DNA from 2 places in the Novosphingobium sp. KA1 genome. Region 2 is predicted to be linked to the other one. Evidence: riboswitches for the same ligand, from Rfam matches in the RefSeq annotation. Region 2 holds a riboswitch; the other holds the start of a gene.
What was found. Region 2 has a riboswitch for thiamine pyrophosphate ahead of CA833_RS18080 (TonB-dependent receptor). Riboswitches for the same ligand answer to the same signal wherever they lie in the genome.
Positions count from the first base shown of each region.

Region 1 (6,584 bases), on a different replicon from region 2:
ATGCGGTCGCCGTCGAAACGGTCGCGCAGGATGGTCATCGGCATGACCATCATCGCCGAACAGAACGCCCCCATGAACCCGCGCGCGATCAGCAACAGCAGGAAGCTGCCCGAGATCGCGCAGAGGAAGGCGGTCGCGATGTAGGCGCCGATCGCGGTCAGCACCACCGGGCGGCGCCCGAAGCGGTCGGCCAGGGCGCCGGGAAACAGCGAGCCGAGCCCCGAGCAGATCAGGAAGACGCCGACGATCAGCTGGCGGCTGTTCGGATCGGCCAGATGCAGGTCGCGCGAAATCGCGCCGAGCGCGGGCAACATGACATCGATCGAGAGCGCCATCAGCGCCTGGAGCGAGGCCATCAGGGCAACGAACTCCACTTCCCCCATCGGGAAGCGGTCGGACTGGGCATCGGGGGAACGCATGCCACCGCCCATGCCGCATGTGCGAAGCCAGCGCCAGCCTTTTAGGCGTTCGTCCCGCCTGCGATCAGGGCGCGCAGCAAGGCGCCGACCTGCACGAACCAGCCGCCCGCGAACCAGACGATGGGAATGGGCCGGTAATAACCCACCGGCATGAAACTGCCGATGTCCGAATGCTGCACCACCTGCTCGGCCGGGCCGAAATACTCGTTACTCTCGCTGGACTGCTTCATGTGTCCCCCGGTTTGCCTGCAAGCAGCATAGCAAATCCTTGCCCTGCAGGAACATAAATCCGGATGCGGACCTGTCCCCGCGCTGTCATGACACTCGCCAAACCGGGCTGGTCCTGCCATGGGCCTTGCCAACAGGAGAATACGACATGTCGGCTGACGACGAAGACTACATCTACGACGAAGAGAGCGGCGAATGGCTGCCCGCCTCGGAACTGGCCGCCAAGCGCGCGGCGGCGGACACCGTCGAAGTGCGCGACGCGGTGGGCAACCTGCTGGCGGACGGCGATGCGGTGACGCTGATCAAGGATCTCGACGTCAAGGGCGCGGGCCAGACGCTCAAGCGCGGCACCCTGATCCCCTCGATCCGCCTGACCGGCGACGCCCAGGAGATCGACTGCAAGTATCCCGGCATCAAGGGCCTGGTCCTGCGCGCGGAATTCGTGCGCAAGCGCTGATACTTACCCCCTGGAAAGCCGCCTGCGATTGGCCCTGACGCGCTTGCGATAGTGGCCCACGGCCTTGCGGGCGGCCTTCTCCGGCGTGGTCGGGCCGCCCCAGAACAGCTTGGCGGCCAGTTCGGCATTGGCCTCGACTTTCTCGGTCACCATGCGCAGGTTCTCGTGGCTGCTGCCGCGGCCGGTCATCATGTCGGCGGTGCGCATGCCGATCACCATCATCGAATCGGCCCAGAGGCTGTAACTCTCGCTTGCCAGTTTCAGCCATTCGGCTGCGGGATCACGCATGGAATCGGGGCTCCGTTGGGGGGCCCTTCATTTTAGCACCGCATTTCGCACTCGCGAAGACGGACGACCCCGTATTTGTTGCATTGCAGCGTAAAAATACGGGGCAACGTAAAATACGGGGTCGGGGATCGGCACAGCGCCGTCAGTCGTGCTCGCGTCCGCCTGCGCCCATGTAGAGTTCGCTGCCGGTCTCGCGGAACACCTTGCTCATTTCGGCCATGCCCGCCTCGGCCTCCTCGGCCGCGACAAAGGCCTGCACCGGCTGGTTCTGCTTCGCCGCGAAGTCCCGCACTTCCTGGCTGATCTTCATCGAACAGAACTTCGGCCCGCACATCGAGCAGAAATGCGCGGACTTCGCGCCTTCGGCGGGAAGCGTCTGGTCGTGGTACTGCTCGGCGGTGTCGGGATCGAGGCTGAGGTTGAACTGGTCGCGCCAGCGGAACTCGAAACGGGCGCGGGACAGCGCATCGTCGCGGACCTTGGCGGCCGGGTGCCCCTTGGCGAGATCGGCGGCATGGGCGGCCAGCTTGTAGGTGACGACGCCGACCTTCACGTCGTCGCGGTCCGGCAGGCCAAGGTGCTCCTTGGGCGTGACGTAGCAGAGCATCGCCGTGCCGTACCAGCCGATCATGGCCGCGCCGATGCCGCTGGTGATATGGTCGTAGCCCGGCGCAATGTCGGTCACCAGCGGCCCGAGGGTGTAGAACGGCGCTTCGCCGCAAGCCTCGAGCTGCTTGTCCATGTTCTCCTTCACCTTGTGCATCGGCACATGGCCCGGCCCCTCGATCATCACCTGCACGTCCTGCGCCCAGGCCCGCTTCGTCAGCTCGCCGAGGGTATAGAGTTCGGCGAACTGCGCCTCGTCATTGGCGTCGGCGATCGAGCCGGGGCGCAGGCCGTCGCCCAGCGAATAGGCGACGTCGTAGGCCTTCATGATCTCGGTGATCTCGTCGAAGCGTTCATAGAGGAACGATTCCTTGTGGTGGGCAAGGCACCACTTGGCCATGATCGAGCCGCCGCGGCTGACGATGCCGGTCACGCGCCTGGCCGCAAGCGGCACGAAGGGCAGGCGCACGCCGGCGTGGATGGTGAAGTAGTCCACGCCCTGCTCGGCCTGTTCGATCAGGGTGTCGCGGAACACCTCCCAGGTCAGGTCCTCGGCAATGCCGCCGACCTTTTCCAGCGCCTGATAGATCGGCACGGTGCCGATCGGCACGGGCGAGTTGCGGATGATCCATTCGCGGGTGTCGTGGATGTTGCGCCCGGTGGAGAGGTCCATCACCGTGTCCGCGCCCCAGCGGATCGACCAGACCATCTTGTCCACCTCGCTCGCCACGTCCGAGGCGACGGCGGAATTGCCGATGTTGGCGTTGATCTTGACGAGGAAATTACGGCCGATCGCCATCGGCTCGCTTTCGGGGTGGTTGATGTTGGCGGGGATGATCGCCCGGCCGCGCGCCACTTCCTCACGCACGAATTCGGGGGTGACGTAGTCGGGAATGGCCGCGCCCCAACTTTCACCATCTCTGGCCTGACCGTCGCGCGCGTATGCCTTCAGCATCGCGCGGCCGAGGTTCTCACGCTCGGCGACGTATTCCATCTCCGGCGTGATGATGCCCCGGCGGGCGTAGTGCATCTGGCTGACGTTCATGCCCGCTTTGGCGCGCAGCGGGCGCTTCACCACGTTGGGAAACGCTGGGACGCCGCCCGAACGGTCAGGTCCCAATGCGCCAAGATGCTGGCCGTTGTCCTCCGGCTTTACGGCGCGGGCCTCGTAATCCTCCACGTCTCCGCGTGCGAGAATCCATGTCCGGCGTTTGGCGGCAAGACCGGCGGCGATGTCGATGGTGACATTCGGATCGGTGTAGGGGCCGGACGTATCGTAGACACGCACCGGAGCCTCGCCCGAACCGGGCTCAAGGTGAATCTCCCGCATGGCCACGCCAAGCCGCCCGACGTGAATCTTCTTCGACCCGCGAATGGGTCCGGTGGTGACGCCGATTTCCAATTTGGAATTGATGTCGGCCATAAGCGATTTTCCTTCGGCTTATGGACGAAAGAAAGGTCGCGACAGATAGTCCTGTGGCCCGCCCTTCCCTCCGCCCGTGTTAACGGGTTCAGGTTCAACGGGTCGGGCAGCGTGACCTGCCCCTCTCAGCCATTTGTTTCCTGCAGGCTCTCGCAAAAGCGAAAACCCTAGGCACAAGCTCCCCGGGGATGGCGCCGACGATAGACGCGGCTTTTGCCTCCGTCTAGGGCCCGAAGCAGACATGCCGATGATCTATCGCCTCGACGCCCCTGCCCGCGAAGTGGCTCGCACCTTCGGCCTCGACGCCGGCAACGACCCCTGGCCCGGCGGCGCGGTTTCGGCGGGCGGCTTTGCGCCCGTCATCACCATGGGCCGCGAGTTCGTGGCGGGGCCGCGCCCGGAAAAGCGCCTGCCGCGCCGGATGATCCCGCGCCTCTGGGGCGTCCCCCCGCCGCCGCGGGGCTGGGATGAACGGCGTCATGGCATCCTCACCGTGCGCAATCTCGAAAGCCCGTTCTGGATCGGCAACTTGCGCAACAGCGAGTTCCGCTGCCTGGTCCCGGCCACGGCCTTCATGGAATGGGGCAAGGCGGACCCGCGTGACGGCAAGCGCCGGGCATGCTGGTTCGGCGCCGCCGACCAGCCGGTCTTCGCCATGGCCGGGGTCTGGAAGGACAGCGAGGTGCCCAGCTTCGCGCTGCTCACCGCCCCCGCCAATGCCGCGCTGCGCTCCGAGGGACGCGAGACGATGCCGGTGATCCTGCCCGCCGATCCCGCCGCGCACGACCTCTGGCTGCGCGGCGACTGGAAACGCGCGGCAGAGCTGCTCGCGCCTTATTCCTCCTCGCTGATGTCGCTGCACGTGGCGGGATGAATAGAACGACCTAAAGCACCTCCAATTGCCGCAGCAGCGCCCGCAGGCGCGCCGGTTTCACCGGCTTGGTGAACAAGGGCAGGCCCAGCGCGGCGGCCCGGGCCTTGAGCGGCTCGCCGCGATCGGCGGTGACGAGGCAGGCGGGCAGGTCCCGGCCCAGCCGTGCGCGCAGGGCCAGGACCGCATCGTCGCCGGTCAGCCCGTTGTCGAGATGATAGTCGGCGATCAGCATGGCCGGGCCGCGCGCCAGCGCGGCGGCGACTTGCGGATCGTCCGGGTCGCCGGCGGCAACGACCTCCAGCCCCCAGCTCCCCAGCAAGGCCGCCATGCCCGCCAGGATCGCCGGTTCGTTGTCGATCACCAGCACCAGCGCGCCGCCGCCGCACCGCGTGCCGGGGCCGGCCGGATCGCCCAGCTCCTCCGGCGCCGTGCAGGCCGGCCGGGGCACGGCGCGCGGCAGGCGCACCGAGAAGGCCGAGCCCTTCCCCGGCGTGCTCTCCAGCCCCAGTTCGTGGCCGAGCATCGTTGTCACCCGCCGCACGATGGCAAGGCCCAGCCCCTTGCCGGGGATCTTGCGGGTGGCATCGAGGCGGCGGAATTCCTCGTAGATCGCGGCGCGCTCGGCCTCGGCGATGCCCGGGCCGGTGTCGCGCACGGTGACCACCAGTTCGTCTCCCGCCCCCTCCCCGGCCCCCTCCGCGGCCCCGGCCCCGGCCGCCGCCAGCTCCACCCGCACCTCCCCCTGCGCGGTGTAGCGGATCGCGTTGGAGACGAAGTTCTGCAGGACCCGCCGCAGGAGCCGGGCATCGGATCGCACCCAGTCCGCGCTGTCCGGCACCACCAGCGCGAGCCCCGCCGCTTCCGCCAGCGGCGCGAACTCGCGGCGCAGCGCGGCCAGCAGCGGCGCCAGGGGCAGGTCGCCGAGTTCGGGCTGGATCGCGCCGGCATCGAGGCGCGAGATCTCGAACAGGGCTTCGAGCAGGTCCTCCACCGAATCGAGCGCGGAGGCGGCCTGCCGCACCAGCGCCTGCGGCTTTTCCGGCAAGGCCTCGCTACCCAGTGCCGACACGAACAGCCGCGCGGCGTTGAGCGGCTGCAGCAGGTCATGGCTGGCGGCGGCGAGGAAGCTGGTCTTGGAGCGATTAGCCTCCAGCGCCGCCTCGGTGGCGGCGACCAGCCGCAGGTTCACTTCCACCAGTTCGGCGGTACGCTCGGCCACCCGGCGCTCCAGCGTTTCGGCGGTCTCGGTCAGCGAGCGACGGAAGCGGACCTGGTCGGTCACGTCGTCGAAAGTGAAGACCATGCCGCCGCTGGTCAGCGGCACCGACCGGATCGTGAAATGGCGCGCGCCCTCGCCATCGGCGAACATGCGGCAGTCGCTCACCACCCGGGCGCCGCCGCCTTCGCGCCATTCCAGCGCCTCGGCGCGTTCCAGCCCGCCCTGCTCGGCGCACCAGCGCACCAGCGCCTCGTGGCTTGCCAGCAGTGCCCCCTCGCTGCCGACATCGAGGCCCAGCAGCGCCGCCACGCCTTCGTTCCACGCCTGCAAGCGGCGCTGGACGTCGAACAGGCAGACCCCTTCGGACAGCGTGTCGAGCGTGGTCTGCAGCGCCAGGTTGCGCTCGCCCAGTTCGCGGGCGCGCTGGCGGGCATCCTCGGCCTTGACCATGGTGACGTCGGTATAGATGCCGACGATGCCGCCGCCGCTGGTGCGCAGTTCGTTGATCTGGATCCACCGCCCGTCGGCCAGCGCCTGGACATGGGCGCCGCGCGCCTCGCGGTGCTGGGCCATGCGGTCGCGCAGCCAGCGGTCGGGAGCGATGCGCGAACCGATGGTGGCCCCGGCCTCGGCCATCCGGCGGGCCATTTCGGCAAAGGCCGGCGCCGAATCGCGCATCGCCTCGAACCACGGGAACATCTTCAGGAACGCCCGGTTGCAGAGCACCATGCGGTCCTCGGCATCGAACAGGGCAAAACCGTCCGCCAGCGAATCGATGGCATCGCGCAGCAGGGCGCGCGCGGCATCGGCGGTGGCATGGGCATCGGCCAGCGCACGGTGGGCGTCGGCGAGCCGGTCCAGCGCCTGGGCAAGCGCATCGGCGCGGGACCTTGCCCCGCCCTTCAAGCCACCGGAATCGGGCGACAAACCATCCACCCGGCGATCATACCCCGGCCCGGCGGCGGCGCGCCATCCGGGCGGCTACCTATGGAAAACGCGCCCTGCCCCCTTGCGCGGCGGCGCCCGCCTTTGCCAATAGGCACCCGTGAGCGCCAACATCGTGATCGGCC
Region 1 covers NZ_CP021247.1:2,225,851-2,232,434, reverse strand. Annotated here, with positions in the region: gene CA833_RS10845 (multidrug effflux MFS transporter) at 1-419, opposite strand, end outside; gene CA833_RS10840 (hypothetical protein) at 461-649, opposite strand; gene CA833_RS10835 (alkylphosphonate utilization protein) at 796-1,104, shown strand; gene CA833_RS10830 (hypothetical protein) at 1,108-1,392, opposite strand; gene thiC (phosphomethylpyrimidine synthase ThiC) at 1,535-3,421, opposite strand; TPP riboswitch at 3,470-3,616, opposite strand; gene CA833_RS10820 (SOS response-associated peptidase family protein) at 3,663-4,295, shown strand; gene CA833_RS10815 (PAS domain-containing sensor histidine kinase) at 4,306-6,450, opposite strand; gene CA833_RS10810 (ATP-binding protein) at 6,560-6,584, shown strand, end outside.
Region 1: another riboswitch for thiamine pyrophosphate. It lies ahead of thiC (phosphomethylpyrimidine synthase ThiC); the one in region 2 lies ahead of CA833_RS18080 (TonB-dependent receptor).

Region 2 (6,584 bases):
TGCTGGCAGGCACGCTGATCGCCGTCGGGCTGCTTGCCGGCATCGCCTATGTCGCCCATGCCCGCCGCCGCGAAGGCGCGATCCTCGACCTGGCACTGCTGCGCGACGACACCTTCCGCCTTTCGGTGATCGCCGGATCGGTGACGCGCATCACCCAGGGCGCGCAGCCCTTCCTGCTGCCGCTGATGATGCAGGTGGGCTTCGGCTTTTCCGCCGCGCGCAGCGGCACGATCACGGTTGCCACGGCGGTCGGATCGCTGGCGATGAAGAGCTTTGCGCCCCGTATCCTGCGCCGCTTCGGCTTCCGCCGCTCGCTGATCGTCAACGGGGTGATCGCCACGGCAGGCTACGCGATCTGCGGCCTGTTCAATCCGGCCTGGCCGACCTGGGCGATGTTTGCGGTGCTGGTGGTGGCCGGCTTCTTCATGTCGTTCCAGTTCACCGCCTACAACACGATCGCCTACGACGGCATCGACAAGCAGCAGATGAGCAATGCCACCGCGTTCTACGCGACCTTCCAGCAGTTGATGCTCTCGCTGGGCATCTGCGTGGCGGCGGTCGCCTTGCACCTCGCCATGCTGGCGCGCGGTCATGCCTTGCCGACGCTGGGCGATTTTTCGGCCGCGTTCTGGGTGGTGACCGCCATCTCGCTCTCGGCGACGATCTGGAACCTGCGCTTTGCGCCCGAGGCGGGCGCGGAGATCAGCGGCCATTCGGACGACACCGCACCGCAAGGCGCCCGGCCTTCCCCGCAGGAAGGCTGAGAGACCGTTCGGAAATTCGCCAAAAGCGCATTTCGCGGCACCAGCCCCTGAACGCTTGCCAACTCGGCGCCGATGAAAGAACAGTCGGGCGCTTCCGTCTTTAGCGACAAACCTGAAGGGGCCGATCGCATGCGTATCGCGACCATCACCAACTGGGCCTACGGCGCCACTGTCTGCCTGACCATCGCCGCGGGCGTCGCCATGGTCATGGCCTCCAGTGCCGACAGCGCCGAACATGGTGCCATCGTGCAGCGCGACCTGTTCGACCAGCTCACCGCCGAGGTCGAGACCGACCTTTCGGAGCTGACCGATCAGGCCCGCCTCTTCGCGGTATCCGGCGATCCCAGCCACGCCATCGCCTATGATCGCCTGCGCACCGAGCTCGGCCCGGTCGAGCAGCGCATGGCCAAGCTGCGCGACAATGGCGCGAGCGAGGAGGAACTGCGCTCGCTGGAACAGGCGCTGCGGCAGGCGCGTACGCTGGAAGACGAACAGCAGGCCGCCATCGCCGCCATGCGCAAGGGGGACGATGCCGTGGCCCGCAAGATCGTGTTCGGCCCCGAATACGAACGCGAACTGGAACGCACCCACTTCCTGCTCGGCCGCTTCCGCTACATGCTCGACGAGCGTTCCGACGATGCCGTGGAAGAAGCCGCCACCGCCTCGCAGCGCCTGCGCACGATCTCCGAGGTCATGGTGGCGTTTACCGCCGTGCTGTTCCTCTTCGTGCTGGGCTTCATCCTCAAGCGCCGCATCCTGAAACCGGTGGTGACGCTGAGCGACGTGGTGAACCGGCTGGCCGACCAGGACTACGAAGTGGAGCCCCCCGCGATCTCGCAAGTCGACGAGATCGGCGACATGGCCCAGGCGGTGCGCATCTTCCGCGAGAACGGCCTCGAACGCCAGCGCCTGCAGAAGGAGCGCGATGCCGACTGGGCGGTGCGCGACCTGCTCGCCCGGATGACCCAGCGCCTGCAGGGCTGCGAATCGGTGGATGACCTCTACCGGGTGGTGCAGCTCTTCGCGCCGAAGATCGCGCCCGACCTCGCCGGCCGCCTGTTCATCCTCGACGAGCGGCACGCGCGCATGGCCTGCGCCGCGCAGTGGCTGACGCCCCATGGCAGCAACCTCGCCTTCAGCCCGGACGACTGCTGGGCGCTGCGGCGCGGGCAGATCCACAGCCCGGGCCACAACCTCACCGACGTGCCCTGCCGCCACGTCGCGCTCGAGGCGGTGCAGGCGACGATGTGCGTGCCGCTCACCGCGCAGGGCGAGACGATCGGCCTGCTGGTGCTCGAAAACCTCTCGGCAGCAGGCGAGCCGGCGCCGTCGACCACCACCTACATCGAACTGATGTCCGAGACGGTGGGCCTCGCGCTCGCCAATCTCAACTTGCGCGAGGCCTTGCGCGACAAGGCGCTGCACGATCCCCTTACCGGCCTGCGCAACCGCCACGAGCTGGACGCCACACTGCGCAGGCTGGTGATCGCCGCCGATGAGACGGATGCCCCGCTCGCCTGCCTGATGATGGACATCGACCACTTCAAGCAGCTGAACGACCGCTACGGCCATGATGTCGGCGACCTCGCCTTGCGGGCGGTTGCAGGCGCCTTCGCCGGCGTGGTGCGCAGCGACGAACTGGTGTTCCGCTACGGCGGCGAGGAATTCCTGATGCTGATGCCCGATTTCGACGAGAAACGGGGGCTTGAACGCACCGCCCTCATCCGCGAGCGGATCGCCGAACTGGACCTCCTGCACGAAGGCCAGCCGATCGGTCCGATCACCGTGTCGATGGGCCTTGCCGTCTATCCCCGTCATGGCACCGCACACACCCTGATCGCGGCGGCGGACGCTGCCCTGCTGCGGGCCAAGGAAACCGGACGCGACCGCGTGGTCGTTGCCACCGACCGCCCCGCCCCCAACCACGTCCCCCGCCACGGCGACAACGCCCCCGGGGCCTGACGCGCCCTTGCCCCCGCTCGCGCGATCACTTGGGCGGCGGCCTGCCATGAAATGCAATAAAGGGTTTCCACCGCCCCCGCGAACGACTAGAGGCGCGCCATCCCCGGGGGGCCGCTCATGCGCGGCTGAGAGGTGGTCAGCAGACCACGACCCGCTGAACCTGATCCGGCTGACACCGGCGTAGGGAGGGCTGGCGGCTGATCCGTTGTCCCTCCGATTGGAGTGGACACGAAGTGAAGACCGGCAATTTCCGTACGATTTCCCGCCTGGCCCTCGGGCTCCCTGCCCTGCTCGCGGCCGTTCCGGCACTGGCCGACGAGGCCGGTTCCGCCGACGGCGCCGACAGCAAGGCAGACATCCGGGTCATCGGCCACCCCGATCCCGAAGGCCTGCTGCCCGACCAGACCGCCCCCAAGGCGATCAGCGCGATCTCGTCCGACTTCATCGTCAAGCAGGCGCCGACGCTCAACGCCTTCCAGCTGGTCAACCTGCTGCCCGGCGCCAATGTCTCGTCGAGCGACCCCTACGGGCTTTCGACCAGTTCCAGCCTGACCATGCGCGGGCTTGGCCAGGACCAGATCGGCGTGCTGATGGAAGGCGCGCCGCAGAACGACATCGGCTATTTCTACGCCTATCCCTCGCAGTTCGCCGATGCCGAGAACGTGCGGCAGATCGCGCTGGCACAAGGCGCCGCCTCGATCGACGCCCCGGTAGTGGCGGCCGCAGGCGGCCTGCTGTCGCTGACGCTCGACGATCCCAAGGCGGAGACGGGCGGGCTCGTCAACCTCTCGCTCGGCTCCTACGATGCGCGCCGCGCTTTCGTGCGCTTCGACACCGGCACGCTCGGCGCCAGCGGGATCAAGGCCTTCATCTCCTATTCGAACAACCGCGCGGACAACTGGCGCGGCGCCGGTTTCGACAAGCGCCAGCACGTCGACGCCAAGCTCCTGCGCGAATGGGGCGAGGGCAACCGCGCCGCCATCGCCTTCTCGTACAACGACGCCAAGACCTCGACGTATGCCAGCCCCTCGCTGGCCGACTGGAAAGCCTATGGCCGCGCCTACAACTACGACAAGCAGTACAGCGAGGGCAGCACCACCTACTGGCGCCTCTACCGCGCGCCGTTCCGCAACTTCTACGTCTCCGCGCCGATCCACCTGAACCTCGGCGACCGGCTGGCCTTCGACACCACCGCCTACCTCCAGTTCGGCCACGGCAACGCCCCTTACGGCACCCAGTTGACGACCACCGGCAACTACCTCGGCACCGAGGAACTGACCCAGCCGATCACGCTGCCCGGCGCGGTGGACGGGACGGCGACGGTGCTCGGCAACTGGACCGGCAAGCAGCGGCGCGTCGGCGACGTCAGCAAGCTGACCCTCACCGCCGGCGCCCACACGCTCACCGCCGGGCTCTGGTTCGACTACGGCACCGACCGTGTGACCCAGTCCTACACCTCGATCGACGCCAGCGGCCATCCGCTCGACCAGTGGGGCTACCAGAGCAAGGCGATCCGCACCGCCGACGGCCGCCTGCTGGCCTATGAGAATGCCCGCACCGAGACCGTCACCAAGGGCTTCTTTGTCGCCGACAGCATCGCCGTGACCCCGCGCCTCGGCGTCGAGCTGGGCTTCAAGGGGGTCGACGTGCTGCGCAATGGCCGCAACTACCTGCCCGGCCCGCAGGACAAGGTCCGCCGCGACAGTTTCGCCGCGCTGCCCCGCGCCGCCGTGCACTACACGCTGGACGAGCGGCAGCAGCTCTTCGCCAACGTCACCACCAATTTCCGCACGCCCAACGAGTTCGCGCTCTACAACAGCTACTACGCGGGCGAGCTGGTCAGCCAGGGCACGAGCGGCCTCAAGAACGAATATTCGGTCTCCGAGGAACTGGGCTATCGCTACATCGGCCCCAGCCTGTCGTTCTCGCTGACCGCCTTCAACTACCACTTCCGCAACCGGCAGGTGGCAACCGTGGTGAACAGCGGCGGCGCGCTGGTCAATTCGACGATCAACGGCGGCAACCAGACCTCCTACGGCCTCGACGGCGAGATCGACTATCGCCCGGCCAGGGGCGTCAGCGTCTACCTCTCGGGCGAATACCTGCACACCCGCCAGGACGACGATCTTGCCGTGGGCGGCGACTATCTGCCGACCAGGGGCAAGCGTGCCGTCTCCAGCCCGCAGTTCCAGTTCGCCATGGGCACGACGTATGACGATGGCCGCCTGTTCGGCAGCACCGCGCTCAAGTACGTCGGCCGCCAGTACGCCACCTTCATGAACGACGAGAGCATCAAGGGCTACGCCACGCTCGACCTTTCGATCGGCGTGCATCTCGCCGGCCTCATCGATGCGCAGCGCATGGACCTTCGGCTCAACGCGATCAACGTGACCAACCCGCACGTGCTGTCCGGCGTGCAGGCGATCACCGCCAATGCGCTGGATACGACGGCGCGCGGCGGCACGCTGATCTCCGGCTCGGCGCCGACCTACTACGTCGGCAGCGGCCGCGCCTTCGTGGCGACGCTCTCGCGCGCCTTCTGACCATGAGCAGCGCGGCGCCTCGTCCGGCCGATGGCCCTCATCGGGTGCACGGGATGGGCACGGCCTGGGAGGCGCCGACCTGGCCTGCGATCACGGCCGGGGAGGCCGCCGCGATCCTCGATGCTTTCCCGGATGCGGGGACCTTCGCCGCACTGCGCTGGCATTCGCCGCGCCCGTTCTCGGCTGCGGTGCTGGCGCAAACCGACCGCGGCGAATTTTTCCTGAAGCGCCATCACCGGCGGCTGCGCACGCGGCAAGCCCTCGCGGAAGAACATGCCTTCATGGCGCACCTGCGCGGTGCGGGCCTCGGCGTGCCGGACGTCTTGCCGGCGCGGGACGGCTCCGGCGCGGTGACGCGGGGCGAATGGAGCTACGAACTGCACCGGCGCTCGGAAGGGGAGGACCTCTACCGCGACCGGCAGTCGTGGACCCCGTTCCTCTGCGCCGGTCATGCCCGCGAGGCCGGCGCCGCGCTGGCAAGGCTGCACCTGGCGGCACGCGGCTTCGCGGCCCCCGAGCGCGGCGGGCACCCGCTGGTCGCCAGCTTCACCATCCTGCCCGCCCGCGATCCGCTGCTGGCGGCCGAGGCCTATGTCCGCGCCCGTCCGGCGCTGGGCGCCTATCTGGCTGGCAAGCCGTGGCAGGCCGAACTGGCGCGGCTGTTCGCGGCGCTGGGCAGCGGCCTTGCCGACCGGCTCGAACACGAGCCGCTGCTGTGGACACACAACGACTGGCATCCCTCCAACCTGCTGTGGTCACAGCAGGGCACGGTGAGCACGGTGTTCGATTTCGGACTGGCCACGCAAACCTGTGCGCTGCACGACCTTGCCACCGCGATCGAGCGTACCGCCATCCCCTGGCTCGACATTGCCGAAGGCCGCGACAGTCCCGCCGATGCGCGCGCCGCGCTGGCGCTGCTGTCGGGTTATCGTGCGGTGCTGCCGCTCAGCCAGGGCCAGCTCGTCACTCTCCTGCGCCTGCTGCCGCTGGTGCACATCGAATTCGCGCTTTCCGAAGTGGACTATTTTGCGGGCATCCTCGGCGATCCCGCGCAGGCCGATCTTGCCTGGCAAGGCTACCTGATCGATCATGCCGACTGGTTCCTCTCTGTCGCCGGACAGGCCTTCCTCGGCGCACTTGAGCAGGGGAACCTCGCCTGATGTCGGCTCTCGAGATCATCGCCGTCATCGTCAGCTTTCTCGGCATCTGGATGACCGCGCGGCGCTGGCTGCTGTGCTGGCCGGTGAGCCTCCTGGCCTGCGCGCTCTACTTCAAGCTGTTCCTCGACGTGCGGCTCTATGCCGACATGGTGCTG
Region 2 covers NZ_CP021248.1:67,515-74,098, reverse strand. Annotated here, with positions in the region: gene CA833_RS18090 (MFS transporter) at 1-764, shown strand, start outside; gene CA833_RS18085 (diguanylate cyclase) at 894-2,726, shown strand; TPP riboswitch at 2,821-2,930, shown strand; gene CA833_RS18080 (TonB-dependent receptor) at 2,960-5,269, shown strand; gene CA833_RS18075 (phosphotransferase enzyme family protein) at 5,323-6,429, shown strand; gene pnuC (nicotinamide riboside transporter PnuC) at 6,429-6,584, shown strand, end outside.